Regions from separate parts of the Nocardioides sp. Soil777 genome, predicted to be linked through region 2. Evidence: predicted binding sites of a transcription regulator. Region 2 holds the regulator's gene; each other region holds the start of a gene.
What was found. Region 2 encodes LexA, which represses DNA repair genes until DNA is damaged. Its sites were predicted from a motif close to TCGAACANNTGTTCGA; they were not measured.
Positions count from the first base shown of each region.

Region 1: the regulator LexA is predicted to act here: its motif matches at 4,984-4,999, upstream of ASG88_RS20430 (HNH endonuclease signature motif containing protein).
Region 3: the regulator LexA is predicted to act here: its motif matches at 3,424-3,439, upstream of recA (recombinase RecA).

Region 1 covers NZ_LMSN01000020.1:11,287-21,768, reverse strand. Annotated here, with positions in the region: gene ASG88_RS20450 (ABC transporter ATP-binding protein) at 1-283, opposite strand, end outside; gene ASG88_RS20445 (ABC transporter ATP-binding protein) at 280-1,179, opposite strand; gene ASG88_RS20440 (response regulator transcription factor) at 1,251-1,919, shown strand; gene ASG88_RS20435 (SDR family NAD(P)-dependent oxidoreductase) at 1,986-3,506, shown strand; gene ASG88_RS20430 (HNH endonuclease signature motif containing protein) at 3,537-4,802, opposite strand; gene ASG88_RS20425 (hypothetical protein) at 5,223-5,984, shown strand; gene ASG88_RS20420 (endonuclease NucS domain-containing protein) at 6,185-7,543, opposite strand; gene ASG88_RS20415 (hypothetical protein) at 7,823-8,503, shown strand; gene ASG88_RS23230 (hypothetical protein) at 9,215-10,144, shown strand; gene ASG88_RS20410 (glutamine synthetase beta-grasp domain-containing protein) at 10,247-10,482, opposite strand, start outside.
Region 2 covers NZ_LMSN01000015.1:374,743-385,224, reverse strand. Annotated here, with positions in the region: gene ASG88_RS12515 (CAP domain-containing protein) at 1-995, opposite strand, end outside; gene ASG88_RS12510 (DUF6318 family protein) at 1,152-1,769, shown strand; gene ASG88_RS12505 (hypothetical protein) at 2,099-2,647, shown strand; gene ASG88_RS12500 (LysM peptidoglycan-binding domain-containing protein) at 3,045-3,416, opposite strand; gene lexA (transcriptional repressor LexA) at 3,746-4,471, shown strand; gene ASG88_RS12490 (phosphatase PAP2 family protein) at 4,583-5,392, shown strand; gene ASG88_RS12485 (ATP-dependent DNA helicase) at 5,463-7,469, opposite strand; gene secD (protein translocase subunit SecD) at 7,555-9,828, opposite strand; gene ASG88_RS12475 (ROK family transcriptional regulator) at 9,958-10,482, shown strand, end outside.
Region 3 covers NZ_LMSN01000018.1:166,040-176,521, reverse strand. Annotated here, with positions in the region: gene ASG88_RS17910 (ABC transporter permease) at 1-735, shown strand, start outside; gene ASG88_RS17905 (DinB family protein) at 773-1,306, shown strand; gene ASG88_RS17900 (class I SAM-dependent methyltransferase) at 1,303-1,917, shown strand; gene ASG88_RS17895 (DUF3046 domain-containing protein) at 1,914-2,108, shown strand; gene ASG88_RS17890 (MFS transporter) at 2,105-3,394, shown strand; gene recA (recombinase RecA) at 3,577-4,626, shown strand; gene ASG88_RS17880 (regulatory protein RecX) at 4,616-5,407, shown strand; gene ASG88_RS17875 (hypothetical protein) at 5,417-5,824, shown strand; gene ASG88_RS17870 (PPK2 family polyphosphate kinase) at 5,881-6,768, shown strand; gene ASG88_RS17865 (HipA family kinase) at 6,765-7,577, shown strand; gene ASG88_RS17860 (DUF3037 domain-containing protein) at 7,574-7,954, shown strand; gene ASG88_RS17855 (DNA alkylation repair protein) at 7,951-8,736, shown strand; gene ASG88_RS17850 (sirohydrochlorin chelatase) at 8,700-9,443, opposite strand; gene ASG88_RS17845 (phosphoadenylyl-sulfate reductase) at 9,535-10,278, opposite strand; gene ASG88_RS23160 (Insertion element protein) at 10,275-10,433, opposite strand; gene ASG88_RS17840 (nitrite/sulfite reductase) at 10,430-10,482, opposite strand, start outside.

The DNA of each region.
Region 1 (10,482 bases), on a different contig from region 2:
TCTCCCGGGCCGAGAGGATGGGGACCAGGCCGTAGACCTGCAGGACGAAGGCGACCTCGGGACGCGGGTCGCCGGTGCCCGTCCACGTCGAGGCGCCGTCGTACGACGCCGTGCCCGACGTCGGCGCCAGCAGCCCGCCGGCGATGGAGAGCAGCGTGGTCTTGCCCGAGCCGCTGGGCCCGGACAGCGCGGTGACCCGGCCGGCGGGGAACGTCAGCGAGACGTCGTCGAGCAGGGTGCGACCGGCCACGTAGGTCACGTGGTCGAGGACGAGGTCGTTCACGCGGGCGTGCCCTCTCCGTCGGAGCGGCTGACGAGCAGGCGACCGTGCTCGTCCTCCTCGAAGCGCACCAGCGTGCCGGGCGGCCACTCCGCCGCCACGTGGGCGGGCAGGTGCAGGACGCCGTCCTCGCCCACCACGGCGTACTCGGAGCCCTCGCGGCCCTCGGAGCCGACGCGCCCACCCTTCATGGTGACGGTGCGCGGGAAGGTCGCGGCGACCTCGGGCTGGTGGGTGACCACCACGATCGTGGTGCCGAAGTCGTCGCCGAGCGAGTGGATCAGGTGGAGGACGTGGTCGCGGTCCTCGTGGCTGAGCTGGCTGGTCGGCTCGTCGGCGAGCAGCAGCCGCGGCGACGTGGCCACCGAGCAGGCGAGGGCGAGCCGCTGGCGCTGGCCGCCGGACATGGTCGAGACCACCTGGTCGGACTGCTGCTCGAGGCCCACGCGGCCCAGCAGCTCGCTGTCGAGCATGGCGTCCCGGCGCTCGGCGCCGGACAGCGACAGGCGGGCGAAGCCGATGTTCTGGCGGGCGGTGGCGTAGGGCAGCAGGTTGCGGGTCGCGCCCTGGAGCATCGTGCTGACGCTGCGGGAGCGGATCCGGGCGAGGTAGCGCTCGCCCATCCGGGAGATCTCCTCGTCGCCGAGGAAGATGCGCCCGGCGCTGGGCTTCTGGATGCCGCCGAGGAGGGTCAGCAGGGTCGACTTGCCGGAGCCGCTGGGGCCGAGGAAGGCAACCCGCTCACCCGGGGCGATCGCCAGGTCGACACCGCGCAGGGCGACGACGTCGTGGCCGCCGAAGGTGCGGTAGAGGTGGACGACCCCTTCGCAGCGGACTCCGAGACCGCCCGCCGGCGGTGCCGCGCCGCCCATCGGCGTCGCGAGCGCGTGGTCCTGCACCTGGCCTCCCCCTCGTCCTGAACTACGACCGATTTCAACATACCGCCCGGTCGCCGTCGTATGGTGCTGCCATGGTGATCCGCGTTGCACTCGTCAACGACGACGAAGTCGTCGTCCGTGGCCTCGATGCGATGCTGCGCAACTACGGCGACCGCATCGAGATCGTCGAGCTCGCCGCCCAGAAGAACATCGTCAACGAGGTCGACATCGCGTTGTACGACACGTTCGGCATGGGGCAGGGCAACGGCCCGGGCGTCTCCCGGCTGCTCGCCAACCCGCGCATCGGCAAGGTCGTCGTCTACACGTGGAACTTCCAGCCCTGGCTGGCCCGCGAGACGATGGAGCAGGGCGTCTCCGGCTACCTCTCCAAGAGCCTCACCGCCGGCCAGCTGGTCGACGCGCTGCAGGCCATCGCCGGCGGGCGCGTGATCGTCTCCCCCGCCCCCAAGGGCAACCGCCTCGTCGGCGGCGACTGGCCCGGTCGCGAGGAGGGCCTCACCGCCCGCGAGGCCGAGGTGCTGTCCCTCATCACGATGGGCCTGAGCAACCTCGAGATCGCCGACCGCACGTCACTGTCGGTCAACTCGATCAAGTCCTACATCCGGTCCTGCTACCGCAAGATCGACGTCGACAGCCGCTCCAAGGCGGTCCTGTGGGGCGTCGCGCACGGGCTGCGCGCCGACCGGGTGCGCGTCATGGGCTCGGTGGCGCAGGACACCAACGGCGAGCGCACCGCCTGATCTCCCTGCCTCTCCCGCGCGGTCCGCGAATCGCCCGGGCTGTTCGGGCGCGCCTACGATCTTCCGGTGACTGAGCAGCCCGGCACCGCCTCCGCCCTCGACCCCGGCATCGACCCGGGCGACCTGGCGACCACCATCCGGGTGCTGGAGCAGCTGCACCACCTGCCCGGCGACCACCCCGACCACGTGCGGGTCAAGCGGGCTGCGTCGCACATGTACAAGTCGATCAAGGCCGAGCGCAAGCTCCGCAAGCGCGCCGAGGAGCTGGCCCACGACCGCGCGATCACCGAGCTGACCGCGACCGGGTCGCCGGTGCGCATCGACGACGAGACGTCCGGCATTCCGCTCGTCTCCACCGCGCCCGGCGCGTTCGCCGGCGAGCTGATCAACCCGCGCGGCTGCTACATCTGCAAGCAGGACTTCACCCTGGTCGACGCGTTCTACCACTGGCTCTGCCCCTCCTGCGCCGCGCTGAGCCACACCAAGCGCGATCAGCGCACCGACCTCACCGGTCGCCGGGCGCTGCTGACGGGCGGGCGCGCCAAGATCGGGATGTACATCGCCCTGCGGCTGCTCCGCGACGGCGCCCACACCACGATCACGACCCGCTTCCCCAAGGACGCCGTGCGCCGCTTCTCGTCGCTGCCCGACAGCGGGGACTGGATCCACCGGCTCAAGGTGGTCGGCATCGACCTGCGCGACCCGACCCAGGTGGTCTCGCTGGCCGACGACGTCGCCGGCGCGGGTCCCCTCGACATCCTCATCAACAACGCCTGCCAGACGGTGCGTCGTACGCCGGGGGCCTACGCGCCGCTGGTCGAGGCCGAGCACGCGCCGCTCCCCGAGGATCGGGTGCTGCCCGAGATGGTGACCTTCGACCGGATCAGCGAGGCTCACCCGGCGGCCATCGCCGGCGCGCTGTCCGACACCGCCGTCGCGCACCACGAGGGTGAGTCGCAGGCCTCCGCCCTGGCCGCCCACAACGCGGCGAGCATGACGGCGCTCGCGCTGTCGGCCGGGCACGCCTCGCTCGACGCCCACCTCGCCGGGACCGCCGTCGACGCCGGCGGCCTGCTGCCGGACACGCAGACCAACAACTCGTGGACCCAGACCGTCGGCGAGGTCGACCCGCTGGAGCTCCTTGAGGTGCAGCTGTGCAACTCGATCGCACCGTTCCTGCTCGTCTCGCGGTTGCGGCCGGCCCTCGCGGCCGCCGCGCAGGCGGCGACCTCGCAACGGGCGTACGTCGTCAACGTGTCGGCGATGGAGGGCCAGTTCTCCCGCCGCTACAAGGGCGCCGGCCACCCGCACACCAACATGGCCAAGGCCGCGCTCAACATGCTGACCCGCACCTCGGCCGGCGAGATGTACGAGACCGACCGGATCCTGATGACGGCCGTCGACACCGGCTGGATCACCGACGAGCGGCCGCACCAGGACAAGCTGCGGATCGCCGCCGAGGGCTGGCACGCCCCGCTCGACCTCGTCGACGGCGCGGCGCGGGTCTACGACCCGGTCGTGCTCGGCGAGGCTGGCGAGGACCTGTACGGCTGCTTCGTGAAGGACTACCAGCCGTCGCCCTGGTGACCTCCATCTTGTGGACGGGTGCTACCCGGCCTATCTGCGTCGGTTGAACCTGATGTCGCCGTTGGGGAGGCGGTCCGTGCGGAATCCAGCCGTGTCGTGTGCCCGGTGGTGATGGTGGTTGCAGAGGAGCACGCCGTTGTCGAGGTCGGTCCTGCCTCCGCCGGACCAGGGGCCGAGATGATGGGCGTCGCACCAGGTCCCCGGGACGTCACATCCCTCTGCCCGGCAGGTCTTGTCGCGGATCAGGAGTGCCTTGCGCTGGCCGGGTGAGAACAGCCGGCGTGCGCGTCCGAGGTCGAGCGGGATGCTGTCGCCGCCGAGGACGGCGGGCAGGATCTTCGCCGTGCAGGCGAGGCGCCGGGCCTGGGCTGCCGTGATGAGGTCGCCGGTGAGCTCGTCACCCGGAACCAAGCCGGAGCCGAGGAGGTCGGCCGCACCGAGCTCGGCCTTGAGTGAGGCGAACGGGACGGTGACGACGACCGTGGTGGCGTCGCCGCCGTGGATCGGCAGGCGTCGAGGATCGGCCGCCTCGAGGAACTGGATGAACGCCTGCCCCATCCCCCTGGGGTAGGGGAGGCGCGTGAACGGGTCGCCCTCGCCCTGCTGGCCGTCAGCACCGGCACGCGGGTTGCTGAAGGCTTCGAGGTAGGTCGCCAGCCTGGTGGCGGCGGCATCCGGCACCCGGCCGGAGATCCGGGTCGTGCCGTCACCGAGGCGGCGCATGGTCAGCCGGGTCTTGTCGGCGGCAGCGGCCTCGAGCTCGGCCAGCCGTCGCGCTTCGGCCTCCTCGGCGATCTCGGGTGCCACGACCTCGAGGATGTGCCGTCCGAGACGGCCGAGCTCCTTGGGACCGAAGTGTGCGGCCTGCGCGACGAGGTGCGCCTCGGCATGGGCGACGGTGTCGGCGCCGATACGCGAGGGGAGCGCCGACAGGACGCGGTGGATCACCTGCGCCTGTGCCAGGGTCGCGTCGCCCTCCCGCATCGCGGTCGCCAGCAACGGGCGCTCACCGTCCAGCGCCTTCGCCAGGGCCAGGTCGGCGCGCGCGTCGGAGAATCTCGTGTGGGTCACCTTCGCCAGCCACCCGGCCGCGTCCTTTGTCGCGGTCGCCACCGCGAGGTCACCGGCATCGGCCAGGATCCGCAGCCGCAGCTCGGCCAGCTGGCCCTCGGCCCGGACCAGCTCGGTCAGGGCGGCCGCCTTGTCATCGGTGGTCATGAACGTCGGGTTGGCGTCGCTGACGCTCTTCAGCGTCGAGCGGACGGCGCCCACGGCAGCCACGATCGGGTGCTCCACGGACGGCCTCCTCTCGACGACGGTGAGTCACGTGCGTACGTGACTCACAACGGTCGTCGCTCCTGGAGGCCCGGATCCCGGACTATTACTCACCCTCGCAACTCGTCCCACCAGCTCGGCACTTCGACTACCCGGTGACTACGTGGAACGTGCTTCAAACGCTACCGACGACAGTGCTCCTTCGCAAGCCTGTTCGAACGATCTGTGGATTGAGAATTCTCTGTCACCCGCGCCCCATCGCGGCGATATGGCGCATGGTCAACGGGTGCCACCCCGACTGACCTGCTGCGCCGGAATTCTTGCCACCGACAGGGCGCGGGGGCCGACGCCACAAAGTAGCCATGTCTGCGATCGCAGTACAGCGCCGCAACCGACGTCATACGTTAAGGACTAATCCGAAGCAGCCTCGAGGAGCATCTTGTGTCCCAGTCGATCCGCCGACTCGTCGGTCTTGCAGCGGTGTTGGCCGTACTTACCGGCACAGCCGCGGGGTGCGGAGGCGAACGGCAAGAACGAGCCGTCACCGTTGAGCCCAAGGAAGCGGGCGGTGAGTCCAGTAAGTCCGAGAGTTCGGAGGACGCTGAAGGCGCTGAGGCTCCGGAGGACGCGGCCGGTGACCAACTGAGTGGAGCACAGGCAAGGAAGGCGCTCCTCAGCGTGTCTGATCTTCCGGCGGGTTGGACACTGACCCCGAACGAGGAAGACGACGAGAGCGAAGACTCGGTGTCGCCCGCAAAGTGCAAGGACGTGCTTGACGCGTTGGACGACAACTCGATTGACGCTGCCGCCGAGGCCGAAGCGAACTTCAACAAGGGCGGCGCCTTCGGCACGATCCTTTCCCAAACGATCTCCAGCTACGCCGACGACGTTGATCCCAACGTCGTCCAAGATATCGCGGACGCATTCTCCGAGTGCCCGAGCTTCACGAGCACCGATTCAGAAGGAGAGGTCAGCAAGGTGACAGTGGCGCCGATGTCGTTCGCAAACCTGGGCGACCAGACCCTCGCGGTTTCCATGACCTTGGAGTCGTCGATGTTTACGGTCTCGCTCAATCTGGCATATGTGGTCATCGGCCACAACGTCGTCGCGCTGATTCAAGGCGGGCTCGCTGGCGCCGACGGCGCCGAACTGGAGAAGCTCACTAAGCAAGCGATCAAGAAGCTCGAGAAGACTGTCGCCTGAGTCCACGCAGAAGTGTCATTGGCGCGACGAAAGGGGTGCACGTGCCCCTATGGCACTGGCGAAGTCTGGCGAACCAGTCTGCACTTGTCGTGCTGAACAGGCGCTCATGGGCATCCCCAGATGTTGCGGCGCCTACACGCGGCGATGTGACGCGGGTGTGGCGAGATGTCGTCGTGAAGGCTTATAGCTCGCAATTCCGGTCAATCGAGCGTGTCCTCGTGTTCTGCGTCTGACCGCATCTGGACCCGCCTCGCGGCCCGGTGGGCGTCTCGTCGTGCCTGCTCGAACCGTGCAGGTAGGCCACGGGTTACGCGTTGTCGTGGGGGGTTCTCGCCTCGTTCCAGGACGCTCGCGTGCGGGTTAGCGAGGGCGTGCTTCTTCGCTTCGGTATGCAGCTCGACACCGCGACTCTCCAGGACGTGCCATCCGCAGCGGACGCAGACCGCAGCCCTGACCGTCCACGCAGCCCGGAGCACGTCGACCACTGTCGTCGGGTGCTGCGCGGGCCAATCCGCCAGGCCCCCCCAGCGCGCTTCGTAACCATTCCTACGTTGCTCTCGCATCGACCAAAGTGCCTTCGCGACAGTGACTCGTTCAGCCTCGTCTTCGAATGCCGGGTCCAACGAAGGCAGGTAAGCCGTCCAGTCATCAGCCGACTCTTCGGCGGCCTCGGCCACACTTGGCGACAAGGTGCGAGGCGGCTCTGACGGCACCATCGGTGAAGCACTCCGGTGCTCGATCAAATGCTGCCGATAGCCAATCTGGGCGAGGGAGAGAAAGGCTATGCCCAAATCGCTGCGAAGGTCCTGGTCAGCATGGTTGATGCCGTCGGCGATGAGGAGCCCGTGCACCGTTTCCACACCGGTTGCGATGTGCTCTCTGACCTCGGTGACGTAATCGTCGAGCTGGCGCAAGGCGTCCGGGTAGGCCCGTGTCGCCTTCAACTCGAGGACGAGCCAGTCGCCGATGCGGTGCTCATCGTCGTCGGAGAGAATCCGCGCGATCAGGTCGGGCCGTCGCCGTGAGGGCAGGACGTGCTGGCGGTGGCTGACGATGAGATGGAAGCCATGGTCTCGTAGAGCAGCGATGTGCTCTACGAGCCATTCCTCCAACTTCGCTTCTCGGCCAGCCGCGCTAACTTGGTAGACCCTCCGCGGGTCTTCGTATGTCGTTTCCCACGCTTCAAGGACAGCCCACAGCCGGTCGATCTCCTCATCGGCAGAGTCGAGGCGATCGGCAATGGCCGCGACCAGGCTTATGCGGTTCGCGACCGGGTTGAGGACGTAGTCATCGAAGTCCAAGCCAAGCCACTTCGCGATAGCGAGGTGGTCGCCGTGCAGGGCATCGTGGGGAGGGTCGGACTCGGCTGCGACCAACGCGCGACGCGTAGGGCTGTCGCCATACGCGAGCGTGAACGGCGCCAATACGACCACGTAGTCGTCGGCAAGCCAGTAGTCGATTGCATCATGGATGGCTGCGACCACACGCTCGACAACCTCGTGCGACTGGCCGGTCTCGGTCGCGATCTGCTTGATGACGTGCTCTTCTTCGGCTCCCATGTTCCCCCTCTGTTCCCGGCATTCGATCACGTCGCTCCGACAATCGGGGTGCCCACACTGGTACTCAAACGTCGAGCGAGACGGCAACCCGCGCAGGATGTGCTGGCGTTCTCGGATCCCCTAGTGAGCATGCGCGGCGGTAAGACGCACCCAGTGCGGCAAATGAGGGATCGATTATCGCGTTCGGACCAGAAAGGCTCATCGGCCACCGCAGAATAGGCACGGTCGGTCAGGTCGCCGCCCTCCATCCCGTAGCAAAGTCAGGAACATCGCACAAGCATGAAGAACATGGTTGTACGCGCCCTCGCAATCACCACCACCGTGGTGGGGCCGGTCGCCCTTCTCGCTGCTCCCTCCAACGCGGCCGATGATGGCCACGGCAACTCATTCAACATCCGAGAGTCGTCGGTCGAGGTGGTCGGCAATCGTTGCGCGACCATCCACTACAACGTAGATGGATGGTCGGCAGGCTACGACGCCGAGGACACCATGGGCTCGGCCTACGTCGAGACCTTTGGCGTGGTCGGCTCAAACATCGAAGGCTACGACTGGTGGGACTGGAACGATACTGAGTGGGACGAATTCTCCTGGTCCGGTGAGCGGAGCATTTGCGACAAGGAGGACATCACGCGGACCGGGAACGCAGAGTTCGACGTGTTCCCCGACACCGACCTGTACGACTACGTCGACGGCTACAGCACGGTCGTTACGGACTCGGTGCTCGTGGACTATCACCCAGTGAACGTCAAGGCGTCCAACTCGTCGCACGCCGTCAAGGTGAAGGTTCTGAAAGATGGTGAGCCTTACGCGTCGGTCAAAGTTTCCGGCCCGGGCGTTACGAGCAAGACGGATGCACGCGGGGTCGCGATGCTGCCGAAGTCGCGGCTCCCGATCGGGAAGCGCGTGACCGTGACCGTCGGCGGCGACATCGCCAAGAAGACGATCCGCGTCACCCGCTGACACAGACCGGTTTCCCGGAGCCCTGAGCGCTGTGCCGCGGCGTCGCTCCGGTTGATCGCATTGCAGTAGGTCGTCGCTCGCGACCATGAAACGGCCGTCCGTTTCAAGCACAGAGGCGACGTTTCTTACCAGGCTGGGATCGGCACTCAGAACGATGACAGAGCGAGGCACCCTCGCCCGCTAGCCATTGGCGTTTCCGGACACCGGCATGACCCGACGTCCCCGACACGCGGCGGAAAGACGCACCGCGCCTCATGCGACAGGCCGGCAGAGGAAGAGTTTGGCTCCGGCGGATGCGGTGGGTGCCCTCGTTGTGCACACTGGCTGTGGAGGTGCGCGGTGGCCGTACAGCTATTCCGTGACGACGACCGACGGTACGCCGACTGGGTTGCGGCGAATCCGGATGGCTACGTGCTGAATATCCGGCGCTCACTCAATCCCCGAGATGCTCGGATGCACGCCGCGTCCTGCAAGAGCCTCGCGAGGTCGATCCGCGAGTGGAAATCGGGACGGGGACGCTTGGCCGTGCAGTGGGTGAAGCTCTGCGGTCATTCGCTCGACGAGCTAGACGTCTGGGTAGCCGAACGAGGCCGAAATGCCGAGTCGCCCGCGACGGTGGACAACAGCCCAGTCGCCCGATGCCAGGTATGCCTGCCAGCGAGACCAATCGTCGCCCCAACGTCCGCAGTCCCTGCGCGCGGGGGCGGGGGCGTGTCGACGTCGGGCTACCAGCTATCCGCCGCATTGGGCGAAGTCACGATGAAGGCACCAAGGCGGTTCCTCTTTGAGCGCCTGGAACCAGAGCAGTTGCGGGCCCGCGAGGGACTGCGCAGTGCCTTGGCCAGTCTCACCGCCAGCGACGGCCAACTGCTGGCCGCGCTGTACTCGGGGCCGAGGCCGCCGAACTCCGACGTGGAAAACCTCCTCTACTACAACATCGATCCAGCTGGCGCGAGTTTTGTTTCTGCAAGCACTAGCGGCGTCCGCTTTGAGCTAGACAGCCAGCCAACTGACCAGGTGACGTGCCTTTACCAGTACCGATTTGTCGGCGCTGAGCAGCCACTAGCTACCTGGGAGCTGGGACGCCGCCTCACACGATTTGCCGGGGCAGATCTCGGACGCTTCATGCGACAGCATCGTCTGGCCCAAGTCTGGATGGCGGTGCACAGGACTTTTGACAGGACGCACAACCCACCGGCCTTGACGGAAGGGCCGTTTGCCGTCTTTCTCGAACTGCAGATACCCCCCGTTGTGAGCGTCGGCGTTCGGCCTGAGCTCTTGAAGGCCGTGGTCGACGGTGTGGTTTGCGCTTGCCACAACCACCTAGACGAGGCGACGGTGACCGGCGTAGCCAGCAGGATCGCGAACCAGATCGCCGTGGAACAGGAGGTCGTGGCGGAGACTCTGCTGGCGCCCGATCGTGCGGTGTTGGGCGCACGACCTCGTCTGGCGCATACCCATGGCCAAGGGGTGCAGTGGAACCCTGCTGATGAGCGTTGCGTTGCAGGTCAATTGACCCGGCGACCGGGCGTGCGATGGGAGCTCAGCGGAGAGGTCTACGAGGTTTCACCGGCGCGTCGCTCAGGCAGCAAGGTGAGCTCCCGACTCGAATCCCTCCTACGGTCCGTCCTACGGAGATAGGCGGCGCAAAGACGCAGGTCTGAGGTCACCCCGACGCCTATCCAAGAACGCGCCGCCAGTCGTGCAGATCGCGGCGGCCCAGTCGTGGGCTGAGCGTCTGGCTCAGCCCACGTGCCAGTGCTTTCGGACGAGCTCGTCGCGCGCGTCGTCGTCCTTGGCGAGCGTCTTGAGGAGCTTCGCGTCGTGGTGCTTGCGCAGCCGCGAGAGAACCGCGTCGATCAGCAGGCTGGGGAAGACGCCGTCGGCCTCGAACATTTCACGCTCGGCCTCGAGCAGGTCGGCCGACTCAGCGCACGACTTCGGAAGCTGCTCGAAGTCGTCGTGGTCGGCCGTGTTCA
Region 2 (10,482 bases):
AAGCGGACCGTGTACGCCGCGACCTGGCCCGGCACGCCGTCGACGACGATCCCGCTGACCGTCACCCGGGCCGTGCCGACGGGCTTGCCCGGCCACACGCGGGCCGGCATCTCCCAGACGAGGGTCGGCTTGCCGACGCCGTTGTCGGGGGTGCGGAGCTTGATGCCTTTGATGTCTCGCCCTCTGTGGGTGACGTCGACCGTGGCGCTCGAGAAGTCCGTGCTGTCGGTACCGGAGCTGAGCGACCAGCGGCCGCGGGGGTCGAGGCGACTCGGGAACCAGCCCGCCGTCGGCCACGACACCCACTGCGGGTTGGGGGCCGCCTCGTCGAAAGGCGAGCCGAAGAGGTGGGTGACGTTGGCGGTACGGGTGCCGCCGATCCCGACCGCGTCGAGGTAGGGGTAGAGGAGCCAGCGCCGGTGGCCGACGCGGTGGTTGCCGCCGCCCCAATCGTCGAGGTAGGCCTCGATCTTGTCGCTGTTGCTCTCCCGCGACGTGCCCTCGTAGAGGTTGGACTCCCCGGCCGCGTCGTAGCCCGCGCGCGTCCAGCACGGCCAGTCCCGCGGCGGGTAGTGGCTCACCGCGTGCTTGGCGGTCATGATCAGCGCGGCCGCCTGGGCTTCCTTGACCGTGCTGTCGTCCAGGGTGAGCGGGGTCAGGCCGGACATCCGACGGGCGAAGTTGATCGCGTTGAGCTGTCGCTTCGTGGATTCGTTTGCGAGCCGTCCCGGTCGGCACTTCGCGGTGCTGCCGCCGCGCCAGCGCGGCCGGCTCTGCTGCCCACGGACCCACAGGCGCCGGTAGGCCTGCTTGACCGCCGCCTTGCTGCTCGTGTCGATGGACGTGGTTGCTCGGGGGGTGACGGGGCCCGTGACCTCTCCTCCGGGGTGTGCCGGGGGCGGCAGGTCGTCTCCCGTGGCTGCGTTTGCCTGGGCGAGCGGCGCAGCCAGCAGCGGCAGGACGAGGAGGGCGGCGAGCGAGCGGCGTACGCGCATGGTCTGGCCTATCGAGCGATGGGGGTGGCGAGAACGTACTCCCCCGCGGCCCTGCTCGTCGTCCATCGCCGTACGTCGTCGTCCACAGGGCACGAAGCAGGGGTCGATCTCGCGGCGTTCTTGGCTTAGTTTCTGATGCGTCGGCCGCGCTCGGGCATGGATCCGGCGTTCTCGGGAAAGAAGGTCTTCATGAAGCTTGGCCCCGTACGCCGCGCTCTCGCGGCCGCCTGCATCCTGCCGCTCCTGCTTGCCGGCTGCTCCGACGCAGCGCCCACGCCGGAGATTCCCGATCCGACGACCTCGTCGCCCTCGCCGGACGAGACGGAGACGGGTCCGGTGGAGCCGACGCTTCCACCGGAGGCGGAGGGGGACGGGGTGGAGGCAGCGGAAGCGTTCGTTTCGTACTACTTCGACCTGCTGACCTACGCCCAGGCCACGGGTGACACGTCGAAGTTGTCGAACGTGGCGATCGAGGGTTGTGAAACCTGCCAAGGATCCCTCGAGGCCGTCCGTAGGACCTACGAGGCCGGTGGCTCAATCTCCGGGGGAGCGTACGAAGTGACTGCCATTCGAGCTTCGGAGCAGGGCGCCCTCCCGGGCGGGGGCTCCTCATTCGTAGGGCGTGTCAGCGTCGACCACTCCAGGCAGGTCATCAGCGGCAGCAAGGTCGATGGGCTTGACGGCACCTACCCGGCCGGCACCTCCGAGTTCGACTTCGCCGCTGTTATTCAGACCAGCGGCGACTGGCAAATGGCGGATTGGACGCTCCTGTGAACCGCCGCTCTCATTTCCTGCGAGGTCTCGTTGTGGCAGTCGCTGTGACCGCATCGACCATCATGGGCCTGGGTACTGCTACCGCGGGAGACGAGACGGGAACGGGCGCCAACGCGAGTGGTACGGGAGTGGTCATCTTCGGCCAGCAGCAGCAGGAGCCGAACGAGCAAGGTGGGACACAGCAGAGCGTTGCGCAGCCAGTCGACTCCGGCGAGGACGTGAGCCCTACTCGCTGGGTTCTGCAGCCAGCCTGCGACACGGTCAGCGCCTCGGGGTGCATCGCTACGTACATCTGCGAGGACGGCTCGCCCGCTGCGACGTGGTTCCAGTTGGCGGAGAACGGGGATGTCATCGATCAGTACACCCAGTGCCCGGGGGATCCCGAGCCCGCGGAGACCACCCCGACACAGACCGTCGACATCCCCGCTGAGGTCCTGAACGCCTTCAAGCGGGTCGCGCTCCCCCAGTCCACGATCAACGTGCAGCCTCCCGGCGGCGAGACACTGGTCAACCTCCCGACGATCCTGTCCACGAGCGCGGAGAGGCACCAGATCCCGGTTCGCCTCGAGCGGGTCAACGTCGACGTGCTGCTCGAGGTGTGGCCCAGCCGGTTCGTGTGGCACCACGGGGACGACACCAGCCAGGAGACCGCCGAACCGGGCAAGGCGTGGACCGAGGGCGCCGACGTGGGCGACCTGATCACCCACACCTACGCCAAGACGTCCGAGGGACTCGATCTGAGCGTGGACACGACCTGGTCCGCCCAGTTCAGGGTCGTGGGCCAGCCCAACTGGCGACCGGTCGACGGCACCGTGACCATCGACGGCACACCCGTCACCGTTGCCGTCCTCGATGCCAAGCCGCAACTCGTCCGCTGATGCGGGCGCCGGGATGATGGCGGCCCACGAGACCCACCGGGTGGACCACGTGGGCCGCTATGTCCGAGCGACCCGGCGGGGGCATCCGGACGACCCGCGCGCCGACTGCGACCTGCGGTCGTGGGTACCGCAGGTCGTACTCCGCGGCGGGAGTCTCGAGAGGTTCCGCCGACTGGGACCTGCGGTCGTGGGTACCGCAGGTCGTACTCCGCGGCGGGGGCTTCGAGAGGGGTCCGAGAGCGGACTACGAACGGAGTCACTGGGGACTAGCTCGTAACCGCCGCGAGCACCGTGAACACGCCCCGAAATGCCGCAAGGGGCGGGCCCGATGGGCCCGCCCCTTGTCTTCCCCGGTCCCGCCAGCCGGGGTCGAGTCGGCTGGCGGAGAACTAGAAGGTCAGTCGTCGCTGACCGGCACGCGGAGCTTCTGCCCCGCGGAGAGCGCGACGGTGTCGAGCGCGTTGAGGCGCTCGATCTCGCGCATGGTCGTGCGGACGTCACCGGAGTCGGTGAGGTCGGAAGCGATGCTCCAGAGGCTCTGGCCGGGCTCGACCATCACGATCTCGGTGGCCGGAGTCTGGCCGGCCTCGTTGGTGCCGACGGCGACGGAGCCGAGGAAGAAGCCGGCCATGAGGACCAGGGCCAACGACGCCATGAGGACGACGACACGGCCCCTCCGCGTCAGCCGCACTGCAGACCGCGACGACGTGCGGGCGGTCCGCGAGCTGCGGGTCGGGGCAAAGGCGGGCGAGACGGTGATGGTGCTCATGTTGGCCTCCAGGGGAAGAGTCAGCCGGTGGGTGGTGTCGATCGGTTGATCTGGGATCTGTCTAGAGGAAGCCACCGACAACGCCGCCGAGACTGCCGGTGACTTCGTCCGTGGATCGCTCAGGTGTTCGATCGAGCACGTGTTCGACAGTAGAGCGTGTGTTCGAACGACGCAAGGGTCTGGACGAACATTTGTTCGACGTGTCGCAATCGAGTTCCACACGACACGCGGTTCGAACAAATGTTTGAAGTCGAGTCCGCGACAGGACTACGGTTGGCGTCAACGCAGCACGGACAGGCCCAGCAGCAGGACCGCTCAGGAGGAACCCCATGGCCAGCAAGGACCGCAAGGGCAAGGTCGTCGAGATGCCCGACGGCCCCCCGGACGCGACCGGACTCACCCCGCGTCAGCAGCGCGTCCTCGCCACCATCAAGGAGGCCATCGAGACGCGGGGCTACCCGCCGAGCATGCGTGAGATCGGCGCGGCCGTCGGGCTGACCAGCTCCTCGAGCGTGGCCCACCAGCTCAAGGTGCTGGAGGAGAAGGGCTTCCTCAAGCGTGACCCCAACCGGCCGCGCGCGATCGAGGTGTTCCTCCCCGAACTCATGGCCGCCCGCCGCTCCATCTCCAGCGCCGACGAGACCAGCATCGACGAGACCGACATCGGCAACACGGCTCCCCCGGCGACGTACGTCCCGATGGTCGGCCGCATCGCCGCCGGTGGACCGATCCTGGCCGAGGAGCAGATCACCGAGGTCTTCCCGCTGCCCAAGTCGCTGGTCGGCGAGGGCACCCTGTTCCTGCTCGAGGTGTCCGGCGACTCGATGATCGACGCGGCCATCTGCGACGGCGACTACGTCGTGATCCGCCAGGAGCAGACGGCGTCCAACGGCGAGATCGTCGCCGCGATGATCGACGGCGAGGCGACCGTCAAGACGTTCCAGCGCAAGGACGGCCACGTGTGGCTGCTCCCCCACAACGACGCCTACGACCCCATCGACGGCACCCACGCCACGATCCTCGGCAAGGTCACCGCGGTCCTGCGCCGTATGTGACCCACCCCGGCCTCCGGGCCGGTAGACCCCGGGATCCCCTGACACCCGTGTCGGGGGAACCGCGGGGAAAATCCCGATGCGCCCGGGCGCCTCGCCGCGAACACTGGCCGGGTGGCCTCTCTCGTCGCTCCCGCAGTCCGGACCCGTACGGCGCGCACCACCCCGCCGGTCCGTCGGCCCGGCCTGCGCGAGCTCGGGGTCCTCGCGCTCGTCTACATGGGGTACGCCGTCAGCCGGGTGCTGGCGGACGACTCACTGGCCCCGGCGATCACCCGGGCCGCCCGCATCCTCGACCTCGAGCGGACCCTGCACCTCGACGTCGAGGCCGGCCTCAACCGGTGGTTCCTCGAGCACGACACGGTCGGGGTGGTGGCGTCGTTCCACTACGCGAGCGCCCACTACCTGCTGACCCTGGTGGTCGTCGTCTGGCTCTACGTCCGGCACCGGGCGGCGTACGGACCGGCGCGGCTCGCGCTGGTCGGTGCCACCGGGGTGGCGCTGCTCGCCTACCTGGCCATGCCGACCGCACCCCCGCGGCTGATGGACGGCTGGACCGACCTGCTCGCCGTGCACTCGGCCGCGGGCTGGTGGGGCGGCGAGGCGTCGGCCCCCCAAGGGCTGGGCTGGCTGACCAACCAGCTGGCCGCGTTCCCGAGCATGCATGCCGGGTGGGCGCTGTGGGTCGCCCTCGCGGTCAGCCACGTCACCCGGCGACGGGCCGTCGCGGCGCTTGCCTGGGCCCACGCGCTGATCACGGCCGTGGTGGTCGTCGGGACGGGCAATCACTGGGTCCTCGACGTGGTGGCCGGCTGGGCGGTCGTGCTCATCGCCTGGCGGACCGTCGGCCCGCAGCGGGCGTACGACGAGGCTGCCGGCAGCGACGTGGGCGCTCCCTCGTCACACCTGGCCGACCGGCACTGAGAAGGTGTGGCCTGCTCACCGCCCCCGGCGAGGCGCGAGGCAGCAGGCACCAAGAAGCGGGACCCAGCCCTCAGCCCGACGCGAGCCGCGCGAGCGCCTTCCGCACGAGCGCCGGGTCGGTGGTGGTCCACATCGGCGGCAGCGATGCCTTGAGGAAGCCGCCGTAGCGCGCGGTGGCCAGCCGGGGGTCGAGGACGGCGACGACGCCGCGGTCCGTGGTGGTGCGGATCAGCCGCCCGGCCCCCTGCGCCAACAGCAGCGCGGCGTGGGTGGCCGCGACCTGCATGAAGCCGTTGCCGCCGGCCTTGTCGGCCGCCCGCTGGCGCGCGGACATCAGCGGGTCGTCGGGGCGCGGGAAGGGGATGCGGTCGATGATCACCAGCTGGCAGGTGTCGCCCGGCACGTCGAGGCCCTGCCACAGCGACAGGGTGCCGAAGAGGATCGTGTGCGGGTCCTCGACGAACTGCTTGGCCAGCTCGGGGAGCTGGGCGTCGCCCTGGGCCAACGTGGTGAGGTGCGGCAGCGCGGTGCGGACGTGCTCGGCCGCGGCCTCGGCGGCCCGCCGCGAGGAGAAGAGCCCCAGGGTGCGCCCGTCGGCCGCGTCGACCAGCTCGCAGATCTCGTCGAGCTGGCTCTTGACCAGTCCGTCGCGACCGGGCGGCGGGAGGTGGCGGGCGACGTACAGGATGGCCTGCTGGCCGTAGTCGAACGGCGACCCCACGTCGATGCCGCGCCACGGGAGCACCCCGTCGGCGGTGTCGGCCGGGGCCGCAAGACCGTCCTCGACCCGCTCGGTCGGCTTCAGCCCGATCGAGGAGGCCACGGCGTTGAAGTCTCCACCGAGCATCAGGGTGGCGCTGGTGAACACCACCGTCTTGTCGGACAGCAGCTTGTCGCGCATCTGCCCCCACACCTGCAGCGGCGCCACGTGCAGCCGCGGCGGGATGCGGGTCGACATGTTGGGCGGCGGCTCGCTGAGCCACAGCACGTCCGATTCCAGGTCGGCGGCCATCCGCTCGGCGTTGGCGAAGACGTCCTGCACCATCCCCTTGGCCTGGGTGCGGCCCGGGTCGGCCTCGCCCCCGTCGCCGGCGCTCTCGCGCGGGTAGGCCGACAGGCAGGTGCGCGCGGCGTCGCGGACCAGCGCCAGCGCCTCGCCGAGCTGGTCGGGCATCCGCTCGATCCGCCCGGCCATGGTGGCCTCGAAGGCGTCGGACAGCGCATCCGCGGCCTCGGCCAGCGCGTCGGCCGAGCCGTCCTCCACGATCCGCTGCGAGCGCCGGGCGGCCCGCTCGACGTCGTTGACCGACAGCTCGTCGGTGGCGGCCTGGGTGACCCGGGCGGTGAGCTCGTGGGCCTCGTCGATGACCACGGCGTCGTACTCCGGGATCATCGGCACGCCCTCGATGGCGTCGATGGCCAGGAGCGAGTGGTTGGTGACGATGAGGTGGGAGCGCTGTGCCTTCTCCCTCGCCAGCTCGGCGAAGCACTCCTGGCCGAAGGGGCACTTGGCCGCCCCGAGGCACTCGCGGTGGTTGACGCTCACCTGGCGCCACTCGCGGTCGGTGTGCCGCGGCGCGTTGTCGCGCTCGCCGGTGCCGCCGTCCTCGGCCTCCTTCTCCGCCCAGCCGCGTAGCTCGAGGACCGTCTCGGCCATCGACCCCACCGGGACGTCGACCAGGGCGCCTTGGTCGTCGGGCACGCCCTCGCGGATGCGGTGCAGGCAGGCGTAGTTGGAGCGGCCCTTGAGCACGGCGTACGACGTGTCGACCTTGCTGCCACCGGGCGCACCGGCCACCGCCGACATGAGCCGCGGGATGTCGCGCTCGACGAGCTGGTGCTGCAGCGCGAGCGTCGCGGTCGCGATCACCACGCGCTGGTCGTGGAGCAGGCTGGGCACGAGGTAGGCCAGCGACTTGCCGGTGCCCGTGCCGGCCTGGACGAGCAGGTGCTCGCCGGTGGTGAAGGCGGTCGCGACCGCCTCGGCCATCCGGACCTGGCCGGTGCGCTCCTGGCCCCCGAGCGCCGTCACGGCCTCGTGGAGCAGGGGGGTCACACCGGAGTCGGAAGTTGGCACCGGAGCACCCTATGCGGCGAGACCGACACAGGCCGAAGCCACTCCACAGGGCCGCCCGGTGAGGACGGTCCGACGGAGCGGACGGTCAGACGACGGCCCCGGAGTCGTCGAGCTCGCGGACGACCTTCTCCTTCTTGACCCGGCTCATCGGCGCCCGCTCCTGGAGGTAGGTCAGCAGCGGCGTGGCGGTGAAGACCGAGGAGTAGGTGCCGACCACGAGGCCGACGAGCAGGGCGATCGCGAAGTCGCGCAGCGAGTCGCCCCCCAGCACGGCGAGCGCCACCAGGATGAACATGGTGCCGAGGCCGGTGTTGATGGTGCGCGGCATCGTCTCGATGGCCGCCCGGTTGGCCATCGTGTTGAACTCGTCCTCCGGCCGGGACCCGTGCCAGCGCTCGCGGATGCGGTCGAAGACCACGACGGTGTCGTTGACCGACAGACCGATGATGGTCATCGCCGCGGCCAGGAAGATGCCGTCGATCGGCTTCTCCAGCCACGCGAAGAGACCGACGACCAGGACCACGTCGTGGGCCATCGCGACCACGGCGGAGACGCCGAAGGTCCACTTGAAGCGGACCGCGAGGTAGAGCAGCTGGGCCAGCAGGGCGATCCCGAAGGCGATGAGAGCCTTGTCGCGGAGCTCCTGGCCGAGGGAGGCGCCGATCGTCTGGTCGTCCTCCTTGGTGACGGTGCCGCCGATCGACTCGAGGGCATCCTCGATCTTCTGCTCCTCCTCGTTGGAGATCACGCCGGTGCGCACCGTGAAGTCGGCGGTGTCGGCACCCTGCACGACAGCCTCGCCGAAGCCGGCGCCGGCGATCGCCTCGCGCGCCTCGTCGACCGTGACCTCCTCCGAGACCGAGTAGTCGAGCTGGCGGCCGCCGGAGAACTCGACACCGAGGTTGAGGCCCTGGGTGACGATGCCCGAGACGGCCAGCACGAGCGCGGCCCCGGAGATCCCGAGCCACATCTTGCGCTTGCCCATGATGTCGAAGTCGGAGCGGTCGAGCCACGCGCGGACCCGGCCGATGTTGCCGAGGCCGCTGATCGCGGGACGACGCTCGACGGCCTTCGAGGAGACACTCAGCTCGGAGAGGACCCGGGCGATGACGAGGGCGGAGATCATCGACGCGATGACACCGATGGACAGCGTCACGCCGAAGCCCTTGATCGGCCCGGAACCGAGGATGAAGAGCAGGGCGGCCGCGAGAAGGGTGGTGACGTTGGAGTCGATGATCGCGCTCCACGCCTTGTTGAAGCCCACCGCGAGGGCGCGCCGGAGCCCGGCCGACGGGTAGGCGGCGTACTCCTCCCGCGCGCGCTCGAAGACGAGCACGTTGGCGTCGATCGCCATGCCGATCGCGAGCACGAAGCCCGCGAGGCCGGGCAGGGTCAGCGTGGAGCCGAGGGCAAGCAGCATCGCGTAGGCGATGAGGGCGTACGACGCCAGCGCGATCGTGGCCATCGCGCCGACGAGGCGGTAGACCACGATGATGAAGATGCCGGTGAGGATGAGGCCGATGATGCCGGCCTCGATCGAGGCGTCGATGGCCTCCTCGCCGAGGGTCGGGCCGACGAGGCGGTCGGAGACCAGCTCGAGCTCGAGGGGCAGCGCGCCGCCCTCGATGAGGGCTGACAGGTCGCTGGCGGTGGCCAGCGTGAAGTCACCGGTGATGTCGGTGCTGCCGGTGATGTTGGCACCGCACTGCACCTGCACCTCGGGGCTGGAGATCACCTCGCCGTCGAGCACGATGGCGATCCGGCGCTGGTCGCCGGTCGCGCACGCGGCGTCGCCGGAGAGCTTGCCGAAGGCGTCCGAGCCGGCGCCGCTGAAGTCGACCGCGACGGCGTAGCCGACGCTGTTCTCTCGCTGGACTGCCTCGGCGCCGGTGATCTCGTCGCCCTGGAGGGCGGTGGGGCCGATCTCGAGGAACTGGCCGTCCTCGGCCGGGAGGACCTCGTTGCCCTCCTTGCTGGGCTCGGCGTCCGGGCCGTTGGCCACCGCCACGACCGGGTGCACGCTGAGCTGGGCGGTCTGGCCGATCCGCTCCTCGGCCTCCTGCGCCTCGTCGTCGTTGGTGACGCCCGGGAGCTCGACGAGGATCCGGTTGTCGCCCTGGCGGACCAGGGTCGACTCGGCGACGCCGAGGGCGTCCACGCGACCGCGCAGCACCTCGACGGTCTTGTCGACGTTGGCGGCCGTGGCCTCGGTCGTCTCGGTGTCGTTGGCCTCGAAGACGAACTGCGCGCCACCGCGCAGGTCGAGGCCGAGGTTGGGCTTGACGCCCAGCGCGATCGCGGCACACCCCGCCAGGAGACCGAGGACGAGGAGGAAGCGAAGAACGGCACCGCGTGACATGCGCGACATCCTCTCCCACGACTGGTGAACGCCGTCAATCGCCTCTCCGATCGCGTCATGACGCGAGTGGCTCACGAGATCGGCCCGGGGTCATCCGTGCCGCACGCGCGAAGATGGTTGACTCGTCCCATGCGTAGGGAGGCGGACCGCCGGCCATCGACCAGGCCGACTTCGCGGCCCCCATCGGCACCGACCATCCCCACCGCGCGGGGTGCCGGCGAGCTCCTCCGGCTCCTGCGCGAGCACGAGGGACTGACCCGCAGCGAGCTCATCGAGCACACCGGGTGGTCGCGCTCCACCCTCGGCGCCCGCCTCGACTCGCTGACGGCGGCCGGCCTCGTGCAGAGCTCCGGGGTCGGCGCCTCGACCGGCGGACGGCCCGCCACACGGCTCTCCTTCCACCCCGGGGCGTACGTCGTGCTGGCCGCCGACTTCGGCGCCACGCACGTCACGGTGGCCCTCACCGACCTCGCCGGCACGGTCATCGCCGAGACCACCAGCGAGCTGCACATCGCCGACGGCCCCGAGCCGGCGCTGGGCTGGCTGGTCGACGCCGCGCGGCAGCTCATGGACGAGGCTGGCGCCACCACCACCCAGCTCGCGGGCATCGGGATCGGCCTGCCCGGCCCGGTCGAGCACACCACCGGCGTGCCG
Region 3 (10,482 bases), on a different contig from region 2:
CAACGCAACTACATCACCTACCGCTCCTCGTGGAAGCTCTTCGTCACCGGCTTCCTCGAGCCGGTCTTCTACCTCTTCTCCATCGGGATCGGCGTCGGCCAGCTCGTCGACGGCTTCGAGTTCAACGGCCAGGCCATCCCGTACGCCGAGTTCGTGGCGCCCGGCATGCTCGCGGTCAGCGCGTTCAACGGTGCCCTGATGGACTCGACCTACAACGTCTTCTTCAAGCTCAAGTACGAGAAGCTCTACGACCAGATGCTGGCGACCCCGCTCACGACGGCCGACATCGCGCGCGGCGAGATCGCGTGGGGCCAGATCCGCGGGTCGACCTACTCGGCGGTCTTCCTGCTCGTGATGGCCGCGATGGGGATGCTGCACACGTGGTGGGCCTTGCTCGCGCTGCCGGCCGCCATGCTGATCGGGTTCGCCTTCAGCGCCGTGTGCATGGCGCTGACGACGTGGATGAAGTCCTTCCAGGACTTCGACAAGATCACCCTGATACAGATGCCGATGTTCCTGTTCTCGGCGACGTTCTTCCCGATCACCGCGTACGACGGCGCCCTGCGCTGGATCGTCGAGGCCACGCCGCTCTACCGCGGGGTCGTCCTGTGCCGTGAGCTCACGACCGGCACCCCGGGCTGGGAGAGCGTCATCTCGGTCGTCTACCTGCTCGTCATGGGCCTCATCGGCCTGGTGATCGTCCGGAGGCGTCTCGACAAGCTCCTCCTCACCTGACGTGGAGCGCGACCCCGACCGCTGGGAGGATGGAGCCATGCCCGAGCCCGACCCGATCGCACCGGACACCAAGGACTGGACCTGGGTGCTCGACCGACCGTGCCCGGAGTGCGGCTTCGACCCCGGTGCCCACACGCTGGCCGCGCTGCCCGGCCTCCTCCACGACTCGGCCATGGTCTGGTCGCGGGTGCTGGCGCGGGTCGACGCCGCATTCCGTCCGGCACCCGGAGTGTGGTCCGCCCTCGAGTACGCCTGCCACGTCCGCGACGTCCACCGGGTCTTCGCCGAGCGCGTCGCCCTCATGCTGGTGGAGGACGAGCCGCACTTCGCCAGCTGGGACCAGGACGAGACGGCGGTCGCCTCGCGCTACGCCGAGCAGGACCCCGCCACCGTGGACACCGAGCTGGTCGAGGCGGCCGGACACGTGGCCGGTGTCTACGCCACGGTGACCGCCGAGGAGGGCGCGCGGCGGGGGTTCCGGTCCGACGGGAGCGAGTTCACCGTGGAGACGCTGGGCATCTACCACCTCCACGACGTGCTGCACCACGTGCACGACGTGGGTGTGGCGTGACCGACGCCGCCTCGGCGACGGTGCGCGCCTACGACCTGGACGCCGCCGCGTACGCCGCCAACGCACCGGCCGTGCCGGAGTCCGTGCGTGCGGCGGTCCGTGGCCTCGTCGAGGAGCTCGGCGCGGGCGCGCGGGTGCTGGAGGTCGGCTCCGGGGGAGGTCGCGACGCGGCGCTCCTGGAGGAGCACGGCCTGCGCGTGCGTCGTACCGACGTGACCCCGGCCTTCGTGCAGCTGTTGCGCGCGCAGGGCCACGAGGCCGATGTCCTCGACCCGTTGACCGACGACCTGTCCTCCGACGAGGGTCCGTACGACGCCGTGTGGGCCAACGCCTGCCTGCTGCACGTGGCCCGGCCGGACCTGCCCGCCGTCCTGACGCGTCTCGCAGCGCTCACCCGGCGCGGCGGTCTGCTCCGCGTCGCGGTCAAGGAGGGCGACGGCGAGGGATGGTCGACGCACGGGTCGATCCGGGGTCCGCGGCACTTCACCTACTGGCGGCCCGACGCCCTGCGCGAGGTCCTGGTGGGCGCGGGCTGGGTCGACGTCTCGATCGTCCGTGTCCCGGGCAAGGGGTCCGAGCAGTGGCTCGAGGTCGTGGCGGTGCACGGATGAGGCACACCGAGTTCTGGGCCCGTCTCGACCACGCGCTCGGCACGGAGTCCTCGCGCTCCTGGGCGGAGCTCTACGTCATCGGGGAGCTCGGCAGCCGCACCGTCGTCGAGGCGCTCCACGCCGGCGTGTCCCCCAAGCAGGTCTGGGCCGCCGTCTGGCGCGTGCTCGACCTGCCGGACTCCGAGCGGTGAGCGCCACCGGGGACGACCCGCTCGCCCGGCACGCCGACGTCCAGGCCCGGACCGTGCGGGTGCTGGTCGTCTCCCAGGCCGTCGGCGCGGTCGGGGTGACCATCGGCGTGGCCACGGCCTCCCTGCTGGCCCGCGACATCTCGGGCTCGGACGCCCAGGCCGGCCTGGCCCAGACCTTCCAGGTGCTCGGGACGGCGCTCGCCGCCTACGTCCTCGCCCGGCTGATGGGTCGGCGGGGTCGCCGCGCCGGGCTGGTGGCCGGCTACCTGGCGGGTGCCTCCGGGGCGGCGCTGTGCGTCGCCGCCGGGGTGCTCGACTCGATGCTGGTCCTGCTGACCGGGGCCGTGCTGCTGGGCGCGACCACCGCGGTCAACAACGGGTCTCGCTACGCCGCGACCGACCTGGCACCCGAGGCGAGCCGGGGCCGGGCGCTCTCGGTGGTCGTGTGGGCGACCACGATCGGCGCCGTGGCCGGACCCAACCTCACGGGGGTCGGGGCAGGACTCGCGCGTCGGCTCGGCATCCCGGAGCTCACCGGCGGTTTCGCCATCGGGGCAGTGGTGCTCGTCGCAGCGGCGGTCTGGATCGCGGTGCTGCTGCGGCCCGACCCGCTCCTGCTGGCCCAGGCCGCGGCCGGCGCCACGGCCGAGGCACGCTCCGGCCGGTCGTGGTCCCGCTTCACGGCGGCGGTCGGCGCGCAGCCGGCCCTGGTCGCGGCGATCGCCGGGATGGCCTGCGCCCACGCCGCGATGGTGACGGTGATGATCATGACGCCGCTGCACATGGAGCACGGCGGTGCGCACCTGCACGTGATCGGCTTCGTGATCTCGGTGCACGTGCTCGGGATGTTCGCGTTCTCGCCCCTCGTGGGCATCGCCTCCGACCGCCTCGGACGACCCCGGGTGCTGCAGGCCGGGGGAGTGGTGCTGCTCGTCTCCCTGGTGCTGTGCGGGCTGGCGCCCGAGGGGTCCTCGTGGCAGATCTTCGCGGGCCTCTTCCTGCTCGGCCTGGGATGGTCGTGCGCCACGGTGGCCGCGTCGACGATCATCGCCGACCTGACCCCGGTCTCCGCTCGCACCGACGTGCAGGGCACGGCCGACATGGCGATGTCGCTCACCGCGGCCGGTGGCGGTGCCCTCGCCGGCCTGATCGTCGGGTGGCTCGGCTACCCCGTGCTGGCGGCGTTCGCCGGGGTGCTGGCGCTGGCCGTGCTGCTGGCCGGGGCCCGGGCGGGTGCGGCCACGCGGCCGGCCTCCCCGGCCGAGGGGACCGGCATCCGCCGCTAGTCGCGACACGCGGGCGCGCCGTCCATGACTCGAACAACTGTTCGGGCTAGATTGTGTCCACAGGTACGACGCACGACGAGGTTGTCCACAGCGTTCGGCGGTGCTGATCAGGCATTGTCGGTGGCTCGTCCTAGCGTCGCAGACGTACCTGACTACCCGACGGACAAGACAAGGACACACACATGGCTGGTGGAGACCGCGAGAAGGCACTGGATGCCGCACTCGCCAACATCGAGAAGTCGTTCGGCAAGGGCTCGGTCATGCGACTGGGCGACGACACCCGTGCTCCGCTGGAGGTGATCCCGACCGGTGCGATCGCCCTCGACGTGGCTCTCGGCCTCGGCGGTCTGCCCCGTGGCCGTGTCGTGGAGATCTACGGTCCCGAGTCCTCGGGCAAGACGACGGTCGCCCTGCACGCGGTGGCCAGCGCCCAGGCGGCCGGCGGCATCGTCGCCTTCATCGACGCCGAGCACGCGCTCGACCCCGACTACGCCAAGGCCCTCGGCGTCGACACCGACGCCCTGCTGGTCTCCCAGCCCGACTCCGGAGAGCAGGCGCTCGAGATCGCCGACATGCTGGTCCGCTCCGGCGCCCTGTCCCTGATCGTCATCGACTCGGTGGCCGCGCTCGTGCCGCGCGCCGAGATCGAGGGCGAGATGGGTGACAGCCACGTCGGTCTCCAGGCGCGGTTGATGAGCCAGGCGCTGCGCAAGATGACCGGTGCGCTCAACAACTCGGGCACGACGGCCATCTTCATCAACCAGCTCCGCGAGAAGATCGGCGTCATGTTCGGCTCGCCCGAGACCACGACCGGTGGTCGCGCGCTCAAGTTCTACTCCTCGGTCCGCCTCGACGTGCGTCGCATCGAGACCCTCAAGGACGGCCAGGAGATGGTGGGCAACCGCACCCGCGTCAAGGTCGTCAAGAACAAGGTCGCCCCGCCGTTCAAGCAGGCCGAGTTCGACATCATGTACGGCAAGGGCATCAGCCGCGAGGGTGGCCTCATCGACGTCGGCGTCGAGGCGGGACTGGTCCGCAAGTCCGGCGCTTGGTACACCTACGAGGGCGACCAGCTCGGCCAGGGCAAGGAGAACGCCCGCACCTTCCTCAAGGACAACCCCGACCTGGCCAACGAGCTGGAGAAGAAGATCCTCGAGAAGCTCGGTGTCGGGCCGCAGGTCGACGCCCCGTCCGACCTGTCAGACGACCCCATCGGCGTGGATGACTTCTGAGCACGCCTCCCGGCCGGGTGAGTCCAGGCCGATGCCGTCGTGGGCGGGGGACGTCCACGACGGTGTCGAGGCCTGGACCAGGTCGGCCGCACCGTCGACAGACGGGCCGGACGAGCCCTTCGAGCGGGTGCCCACCGGTCGGTCGGGTCGCCGCTCGAGCCGGTCGGCCCGCTCCCTCCGGTCTCGCGAGCCGGGCGCCGGACGCTCCGGCGACCGGGGTGCGCGGCGGACTCCCGCACCGCCCGACACGGCGGCGCAGGGACCCGACGCCGATCCCGAGTCGGTGGCCCGCAAGATCCTGCTCGACGCGCTGACCGGTCAGGCCCGCTCCCGCCAGGAGCTGGCCGACAAGCTGGCGAAGAAGGACGTCCCGGCCGACGTGGCGGCCGCACTGCTGGACCGGTTCGAGGAGGTCGGGCTGGTCGACGACGAGGCCTTCGCCCGGGCGTGGATCGCCTCCCGCCAGCCGGGCAAGGGCCTGGCCCGTCGGGCCCTGGCCCAGGAGCTGCGTCGCAAGGGCATCGACGACGAGGTGGCCCGCGAGGCGCTCGACGAGATCGACCCCGACGACGAGGACGCCGCGGCCCGGGCCCTGGTCCGCAAGAAGCTGCGCTCCGTGCGCGGTCTCGACCAGCAGAAGGCGACCCGGCGACTCGTGGGCATGCTGGCACGCAAGGGCTATGGAGCGGGCATGGCCTTCGCGATCGTCAAGGACGAGCTGGCGCGCGACGGGCTGGACGTCGAGGCACTGGACGATGCGGGGCTCGACGAGGAGTTCTAGGCTCGTCCCATGCCCGATCTTCCGGCGGTCCACGCCGAGCTACGGCGTCGCCTGAGCGTCCACGAGGATGCGTTCCTCGTCTCCGACAACCTCACGGACGCCAACACCGCGGCCAGCCACAAGGTCGACGAGCCGTCGCCCGACACCTACGTGCTCCTGGGGGCGCCGACCGACCGATACCCGGACGGTCAGCTGTTCGCCTCCGTCCGCATCGGCAAGCGCTACGTCAGCTACCACCTCATGTCGGTCTACATGTCGCCGGAGGAGCCGACGATCAGCCCCGAGCTGACCCGACGGCGGCAGGGCAAGAGCTGCTTCAACTTCACCCGCGTGGACGACGCGCTCTTCGACGAGCTGGCCGACCTCACCGACCGCGGCCGGGACCTCTACGAGGCCGAGGGCCTGCTGCGGCGGTGACGCGCGGCGCCGGTCGGCGCCCACGCGGTGCCCGTGCGCTGGGACATACTGCACCCGTGGCCACCACCGAGCAGACGAAGATCCCCGGCACCACGGCGGAGTCCGTGCGACCGCTCCTGCGGTTGCCGGAAGGACCCGTCGACCTGGGCAGCATCGACCCACGGTCCACGCCCGGCTTCGACGGTGACAAGGCCGCCGGCAAGGCGGCACTTCCGCTCGTGGGCGAGCCCCTGGCCGAGCTGCAGGAGCGCTTGTACGCCCACGGCAGGGCGGGCGGTCACCGCCGCGTGCTGCTGGTCCTCCAGGGGATGGACACCTCCGGCAAGGGCGGCGTGCTGCGTCACTCCGTCGGCCTGATCGACCCGCAGGGCGTGCGCATCACGTCCTTCAAGGCTCCCAGTGCCGAGGAGCGTCGGCACGACTTCCTGTGGCGCATCCGTCGCGCGGTCCCCGAGGCGGGCATCGTGGGTGTCTTCGACCGCTCGCACTACGAGGACGTGCTGATCGCGCGTGTCCGCGAGCTGACGACGCGCTCGGCCATCACCCGTCGATACGACGCCATCAACCGCTTCGAGGCCGAGCTCGTCGAGAGTGGCGTCACCGTCATCAAGTGCATGCTCCACATCTCCGCCGAGGAGCAGAAGGAGCGGCTCCTCGCCCGGCTCGACGACCCGACCAAGCACTGGAAGTTCAACCCCGGCGACATCGACGAGCGCTCGCAGTGGCGCGCCTACCAAGAGGCCTACGAGATCGCCCTGGAGCGCTGCAACACCCCCGAGGCGCCGTGGTACGTCGTGCCGAGTGACCGCAAGTGGTATCGCAACTGGGCCGTCGCCACCATGCTGCACGAGGCTCTCGAGGACCTCGCCCCGGCCTGGCCCCCTGCCGACTTCGACGTCGCCGGCGAGCGCAGGCGCCTCGTCGAGGAGGACCCGGTCACGTGACCGCCCGCTCGTCGCAGACCGAGGAGACCACCCTTCCCGGAGTGTTCGTCACGCGCTACGTGACGCCGCTGCGGGAGGGCGGCAGCCTGCCGGGGATCGTCGAGGGCGACGACCTGGGCACCTACGTGTGCAAGTTCCGGGGCGCGGGACAGGGTCTCAAGGTGCTCGTCGCCGAGGTGATCGTCAGTGGGCTGGCCGAGCACCTCGGGCTGCGCACGCCGCGCCTGGTGGCCCTCGACCTGGACCCCGAGATCGCGCGCTACGAGGCCGACGAGGAGGTCCAGGACCTCCTCAACGCGAGCGCGGGCCTCAATCTCGGCGTCGACTTCCTGCCGGGTGCCTTCGGCTACGACGGGACGGTGCTCGACCCGGACGGCCCCGCGGCCGACGGCGAGGCGGCGAAGGTCATCTGGCTCGACGCGTTCTGCGCCAACGTCGACCGGTCCTGGCGCAACCCCAACCTGCTGCTGTGGCACGGCGACCTCTGGGTGATCGACCACGGCGCCTCGCTCTACTTCCACCACGGCTGGGCCAGCGGCGTGACCGACCCGGCGCGCTTCGCGCGACAGCCGTGGGACGCCTCCGACCACGTCCTCGGCAACCACCTCGCCGGCGTCGCCGCGGCGGACGCCGAGATCAGTCCCCGGCTCGACCGCGACACCTTCGCGCGGGTGCTGTCCCGGGTGCCCGACGAGTGGCTCGAGCCCGTGCCGGGCGCCGAGACCCCGGACGCCCTGCGCGCGGCGTACGTCGAGTTCCTCACCGCGCGCCTCGGCACCCGCCAGTGGCTCCCGGGCGGTGTCGCGTGAAGCGGCTGTCCTACCAGTACGTCGTCCTGCGCTGCGTGCCGCGACCGGACCGCGAGGAGTTCCTCAACGTCGGTGTCGTCCTCTACTGCCAGTCCGCCGACTTCCTCGACGTGGCGTGGCACTGCGATGCCGACCGGCTCGCGGCCCTGGACCCGGGCCTCGATCCCGGCCAGGTGTGCACTGCGCTCGAGTTCGTCGAGGGCGTGGCCCGCGGGGACTCCCGCGGCGGTGCGGCATCGGGACAGCCGCTCGGCCCGCGCTTCGGCTTCCTCAAGGCGCCCCGGAGCACGGTGCTGCAGCCCGGTCCGGTCCACGGCGGCGTGACCACTGATCCCGCCCGCCAGCTCGAGCACCTCCTCGAGCGCCTCGTGGGATGAGTGCCGAGTCGGCCCTGGTGGAGGCGGTGCGCGACGCCCTGGCCGGTGCCGGCGACCCCGACCGGGCACGCCGGCAGCAGGCCTACATGAAGTCGGCCATGCCCTACCGCGGGCTCTCCGCACCGGAGCTGCGCACACTCCTGCGCCCGGTGCTCGCCGGGCATCGCCTCGGCGACCCCGACACGTGGCGGGCCACGGCTCGCGAGCTGTGGGACGGGGCCACCCACCGCGAGGAGTGGTACGCCACGATCGCCCTGCTCCGGCACCGCTACTACGCGGCCTGGGTCGATCCGGACCTGCTGCCCCTGCTCCACCACCTGATCGAGACCGGGGCCTGGTGGGACGTGGTCGACGAGGTCGCGAGCCACCTGGTCGGCGGGGTGCTCGCCGGTCACCGGGCCGCGGCCACGCCCGTCGTACGCCGCTGGGCGTCCGCCGAGGACAGCATGTGGCTCCGGCGGACCGCGGTCCTGGCACAGCTCCGGCACCGCGGTGACACCGACACCGTGCTGCTCGTGGACGCGATCGGGGCCAACCTCGAGGGCACGACGTACGGCTCGGAGTTCTTCGTCCGCAAGGCGATCGGGTGGGCGCTGCGCGAGCACAGCCGCACCGACGCCGACTGGGTGCGCGCGTACGTCGCCGCGCACGCCGAACGCCTCTCGCCGTTGTCGCGGCGAGAGGCGCTCCGACTGGTGGACCGCCGCGGCGGCGGGCCCGCGGGCCCGCAGGTCGGTCCGGAGGATCAGACGGGGACGAGCTCCACCGCGCCGACGGCGTAGCGCGCCAGCACGGCGCGGGCAACCTCCGGGTGGGCACCCAAGGGCTCCGAGACCGCGATGGCGCCGGCCTCGGTGGCCAGCTCGGCGGCCCGGTCCGGGAGGAAGCCGGGTGCCAGGAAGAAGGACGCGACCGCGATGTGGCGACGGCCCTCTGCCCGGAAGGCCCGCACGGCCTCACCGGCCGCCGGCGGAGCGGCCGACGCGAAGGCGGCCGTCACGGGGAGCTTGTGGCGGGTGCCCCAGGTGCGGGCGAGTCGCGCCACGGCCTGGTTGGCGAGCGGGTCGGAGGAGCCGGCAGCGGCCAGCACCAGGGCGTCGAGCTCGCGGACGCGGGCCTCCTTGAGGGCGTCGCGCAGCCGCAGGTCGAGCACCTCGAGGAAGGTGGCCTCCATGCCCAGGATCTTGGAGGCGCGGATCTTGAGGCCCTCGTGGCGCGACGCCGCCGCGGCGATCGCCTCGGGGACGTCCACCTTGGCGTGGTAGGCCTCCGTGAGCAGCAGGGGCACCACGACGATCTCGTCGAAGCCGGCCTTGACCAGCCGCGCGACGACCGTCTCGAAGGACGGCTTGGAGAGCTCGAGGAACGCGGCCTCGATGCGGAGGTCGGGGCGCATCGAGCGGACCTCGTCGACGAGCGCGGTGATCGTCGCGGCCGAGCGGGGGTCACGGCTTCCGTGAGCCAGGGCAACCAGTGCAGGAGCGGCCATCAGAGAGGCCTCCCATCTTGTGCGGTGGTGTGGTCGACGCCGTTGTCGGTGGTGAGGGGACTGGGGTTCTGCTGCGGGACGCGAGGTGTGTTCATGCGTGGATCCCGCACTCGGTCTTGGTGGTCCCGGCCCAGCGGCCGCTGCGCGGGTCGTCGCCGGGAGCGACGCGACGGGTGCAGGGCCAACAGCCGATCGAGGGATAGCCGTCGTGCACGAGCGGGTTGACCAGCACGCCGTGGTCGGCGATGTACTGCTCGACCTGCTCGTCGGTCCAGCGGGCCATGGGGGAGACCTTGACCTTCTGCTTCTTGGCGTCCCAGCCGACGACCGGGGCGATCACCCGGTTGTGCGTCTCGGCCCGGCGCAGGCCGGTGGCCCAGGCGTCGTACTCTCCGAGCGTGTCGGCCAGGGGCTGGACCTTGCGCAGCGCGCAGCAGAGGTCGGGGTCGGTCCTGTAGAGGTCCTTGCCGTACTGCTCGTCCTGCTCGGCGACGGTCAGCGGGGTGCTCACCGTGCGGAGGTTGACGGGCAGGGTGGCCTCGACGGCGTCGCGGGTGCCGATGGTCTCGGCGAAGTGGTAGCCGGTGTCGAGGAAGACCACGTCGATGCCAGGCGCGACGGTCGAGGCCAGGTGGGCCAGGACCGCGTCGCCCATCGAGGACGTGATGCAGAAGCGCTCGCCGAAGGTCGCGACGGCCCACTCGATGATGTTCTCGGCCGGCGCCAGCTCGAGCTCGGCCCCGACGTGCGAGACCAGCTCGCGCAGCTCCTCGGGCGTGCGCCCGGCGGTGTGGGTGCCCTTGAAGTCGCGGGCGGCCTGGGTGGAGAGACTCATCGGGCACCTCCTCTGCTGGTGTCGGGACGGGTGAGGCCGAGGTACTTCACGGAGAACGCGCGCAGGCACGACCGGCACTCCCAGCCCTCCTCCAGCGGCCACAGGGTGGTCTCGCCGCAGTAGGGGCAGTGCTGGGTGACCGCGCGCCCGCTCACGAGGCGGCGACTTCCCCGCGCAGGTGGACGTCGTCGGCGCGGGCAGCCC